Regions from separate parts of the Shimazuella sp. NTD247 genome, predicted to be linked through region 2. Evidence: riboswitches for the same ligand, from Rfam matches in the RefSeq annotation. Region 2 holds a riboswitch; the other holds the start of a gene.
What was found. A riboswitch is a leader RNA that binds a small molecule or an ion and turns the genes downstream of it on or off. The one in region 2 is predicted to bind FMN.
Positions count from the first base shown of each region.

Region 1 (2,204 bases), on a different contig from region 2:
GGAAAAACAAAAAAATTCGTTGGTTAGCATTTTATAGTTTGTTTTTTGTTATCTTGCAAGGTGCATTAGGTGCATTAACAGTAGTTTTTCAAGGAGATTTTGAAAAAAAAGCGGCATTGGCATTACATTTTGGGTTTTCGTTGGTTTCACTGGCTAGTGTAGTATTACTAAATATAGAATTGCGGCGTATGCTAAATGGAGACACTGTAACACGTTTTCCCATCAGCAAAAAGTTTCGCATTTTTGCTTGGTTTTATGTCCTTTATACGTACGCAGTGGTCTATACTGGTGCATTAGTTCGACATGCAGATGCTACGATGGCATGTGGTTACCATGTTCCATTATGTGGTCCCCAATTGTTTCCGAGTTTTTCAACACCAGCGGGTATACAAATGTTACATCGATTTGCTGCAGCTTCGTTGTGGTTGATTATGCTGGTATTACTTTTTGTTATTTTGGTAAAATATCGTGATAGAGCACAATTGAAAAAAACAGCTTGGTGGGCATTTGGTTTTATCACATTTCAAGCCGTGTCTGGAATAATTGTGGTATTATCAGGTGGACAGCTTTTAGCAGCATTATTACACACAACTATTATTTCTATCTTTTTCACCATTCTTTTGTATATGGCTACGCAAAAGAAATGGAGTTAGTTACTAAACAAAGTTTAGTACTTTTTATTGTGATAAGAGACCAAATGATTTAGAATATAACATATATCAATAGTCCTTCGGGGTCGGGTGAAATTCCCAACCGGCGGTGAGGTGTCCTAGTAGACCCAAGCCCGTGACCCGATAGAAATTTTTTCTATCGGTGGATTTGGTGAGAATCCAAAGCCGACAGTATAGTCTGGATGGGAGAAGGGCAATGAAACCTTTTTTGAAAATAATACAAAAAAGGTTGATTCGTCATGCTGGAATAACCCCGACCAAAACTATTGTTTGGTCGTTTTTTTGTAGTCAAACCATTTTTGTCTACATAATGTCACATTTTTGGAGGTATGGAGTGGAACAAGATGAGAGATGGATGCACCTTGCGATTCAGTTAGCCGAGGTTACAGCTGGTCAAACTTCACCTAATCCAATGGTAGGAGCAGTTGTAGTTAAAAATAACCGTTTACTTGGTACTGGTGCACATTTGCGCGCAGGAACTCCTCATGCGGAAGTGCATGCGCTTCGTATGGCAGGTGAGGAATCGAGAGGCAGTACGATTTATGTAACACTTGAACCTTGTAATCATTTTGGAAGAACCCCCCCGTGTACCGAAAAAATTATTGAATCTGGAGTAAAACGAGTTGTAATTGGCTCAGGTGATCCAGATAAATTAGTTGCTGGTAAAGGTATTGAGCGTTTAAGAGCAGCTGGATTAGAAGTAGTACAGGGTGTTTTAGAAGAAAAATGTTTCCTCTTAAATGAAGCATATTTTTTTCATCGAAAAACAGGAACACCTTTTGTTACTTTAAAAACGGCGACAACACTTGATGGGAAAATCGCAACTGCGAGCGGCGACAGCAGATGGGTGACAGGGGAAAAGGCAAGGGCATATGTTCATCAATTGAGACATGAACAAGATGCCATTCTCGTAGGTGCCAATACTGTTTTAGCAGATGATCCGGAACTAACTACTCGCCTACCGAATGGGGAGGGAAATCACCCTGTTCGTGTTATTTTAGACAGTAAATTACGTACTCCACTAACTGCTAAGATATTAGATACATCCAAAGCACCAACTTGGATTTTTACAACTGAAAGCAAAGATCCTTTTAAAGAAGCTGCGTTTCAAGAAGCAGGTGTTAAAATTTTCTCTACAGGTTCTGATTCTAAAGTAGATATTTCGAAAGTAATGCAGATATTAGGACAAGAAGGTATTTTATCTTTGTTGGTGGAGGGTGGAGGAGAAATTAATGCTTCCATGTTAAGAGGAAATCATGTGCAAAAAGTGATTGCTTTTCTTGCTCCTAAATTATTAGGCGGAAACACAAGCCCTAGTTCCATTGGAGGAGAAAGTCCAGAAAAAATGGCACAAGCTCTATCTCTGCATCGCTTTTCTTGGAAACAATATGGTGAAGATTTATGTATAATTGGTTATTTGGGAGAGTAAGGGGGATACAATTATTTTTACTGGACTTATTGAAGAAGTTGGTCGTGTAGTACAAATGATTCAGAGTGGGGAAGGGCTAGAATTAACCATTTCATGCTCCAAGG
Region 1 covers NZ_JCAJZU010000002.1:21,504-23,707, reverse strand. Annotated here, with positions in the region: gene AC5WOC_RS04380 (COX15/CtaA family protein) at 1-653, shown strand, start outside; FMN riboswitch at 723-869, shown strand; gene ribD (bifunctional diaminohydroxyphosphoribosylaminopyrimidine deaminase/5-amino-6-(5-phosphoribosylamino)uracil reductase RibD) at 982-2,100, shown strand; gene AC5WOC_RS04370 (riboflavin synthase) at 2,081-2,204, shown strand, end outside.
Region 1: linked by a shared signal. The riboswitch ahead of ribD (bifunctional diaminohydroxyphosphoribosylaminopyrimidine deaminase/5-amino-6-(5-phosphoribosylamino)uracil reductase RibD) and the one ahead of AC5WOC_RS11475 (ECF transporter S component) in region 2 are both predicted to bind FMN.

Region 2 (2,204 bases):
ACAATGTCAGCCATAGTTCCCTTAAAAATTTTATAGATTATTTGGATTCTGGTCGAGTTCTACCTACATTATCAATCGTTAATTCGATAAAACTTGGATCGATATTGTCCAATTTCTTTTCTTCTACTTCTTGTTGAAAGGCATCTACATTCAATTCTTTTTCCATCTCAAAACAGCTCCTTTATATTTTGAATAGAAAAATAGCTCACTATTCAAAATATAAACGAAAATATATAAAAATACAATGTTATCTTTTTGATTGTAAGGATATGATTGGAAATAGTTTTTGATAAAGCGGTATAAAAAGTACACCAATGAGAATTCCTTTTAGTAAGTTAAAAGGAGCAACGCCATAAAATACAAGCATATTTTTTGTTTCTCCGGTTATTGTCCAATTAATCAAATAACTGTATAACGGAAAGATAACATAGTAGTTGGCAATTGTAAGCAAGATCGTCATCAAAACCGTTGCGATGGATGTACCGATGATCATGCCTTTGATCCCTGTTATTTTTTTACTGATCCATACAGAAGTTATTACAAATAGACTTCCAGCGAGAAAGTTTGCGATTTGTCCAAGTGGAATCGCACCTGTTTCACTGCCGGATAATAAAAAATGCAGGGTGTTTTTTAATAACTCAATGATTACACCTGACAAAGGCCCAAATAGAAATGCACCGATTAGGGCAGGAACTTCACTGAAATCAATCTTTAGAAAAGATGGAAACAGTGGCAATGGAAAGTTGAGATACTGCATGAGTAGTGCAATTGCTGTTAAAACAGACAATAGGACCAGCTTACGTGTTTGTGAGGAAGATTTACTCACAGAAAACATCTCCTTTTTTAGCTGGTTCCTGGGGCGTAAAAAACCCCCAAAAGCGTTTGCTCTCGGGGGTTGTAGTCATGATAAATAGGCTTTTTTAGTAATAGCCAAAAAAGCACATCGAAACAGAACAAGAGAAAATCTATCTTTTTTCTTGTTGCGTTCCTTTATCCTTCTCCCATCCAGACTATACTGTCGGCTTCGGAATTACACCGAATCCACCGCTCTGGCATTTGCCAGCTCGGGTCACGGACTGAGGTTTGTTTGATTAACCATCACCGCCGGTCGGGATTTTCACCCTGCCCCGAAGGATACCATATGAAGTTTATACTTTTTTATTATATATCGGAATACTTTTTTGTCAATGTCATGAATAATTCAGGGATAGAAGATCATCTTCTACAAAATTTTGATCGATCCTACCGAGTTGACCAATTCCTCCTTTTTGCAAAGAAGGTATAAAATAGATTTGGCATTTTGGGTGCTCTGGCAACATTTATCGTAGCTGCCAGAGCTGGAATATTCCAAATGAAAGTTACATCAGGGATTTAGCTCAAACGCTTGACTGTACAAATGTCCTCTCCGTTTTTACCCTTCAGCGTTTTCTGTTCAGATGGCTCTAGATCAAGTATTGTATCTACAGAACCACCGCGAGGATTGCTATCAAGAACAATATCTACACCCAGTACAGAAATCCTAATCTGGTAGTCACCAACGACGGCAAGCTGAGTACCAGGAACCTTATTTTTGAGGATATTTTCTCTCTTGATTTTCAAATGGCAGTCGATCTCCCACTTTTTGCGGAGTACGGGTTCAAGCGTGAGCTTAGGCATCGTAAAATCCCTTCCATTAGAGGAGAGCTGATTATTCAGCCTAAGCTTATTATAATAGATAGTCTATTTTATTCACACATACATTTACGATGTTACAGGAGTACTCCTCTTTTTTATCAACCATCCACATAAACAACAAACAATAAGCGATAAAAGTCCAATGACAACCCCTACCCATAATCCTGGAGGTATGTATGTACATGCTACATTTTGTGTGTTTTTATCAAGCGGAATACTTATTAGTCCCATAAAACTTCGAATTCCAATGGTTGAATGGTTTGCTTTACAAGTCCAGCCAGGTGCTGTCGGAATGGAAAATACAGCAGAACCTGTACTTCCTTTTGGGAGAGCAGCGCGAATGCTGTGTCCAGCTATTTCTACTTTGGTGGCTCCTGTTTTTTGTAGTTTTGTTACCGCTTGATTTAATTTTTTCGGATCAAGACATCCAATTGGATGTCGATCAAAGTCGCCGACTTTATCTGTTTTAATTATTACATGAACTTCTCCAGATGATGGTGTTTTCCCAAGATTCATCATCGGCGCTAAGT
Region 2 covers NZ_JCAJZU010000004.1:154,024-156,227, forward strand. Annotated here, with positions in the region: gene AC5WOC_RS11470 (hypothetical protein) at 38-166, opposite strand; gene AC5WOC_RS11475 (ECF transporter S component) at 248-826, opposite strand; FMN riboswitch at 990-1,139, opposite strand; gene AC5WOC_RS11480 (hypothetical protein) at 1,372-1,656, opposite strand; gene AC5WOC_RS11485 (YfhO family protein) at 1,741-2,204, opposite strand, start outside.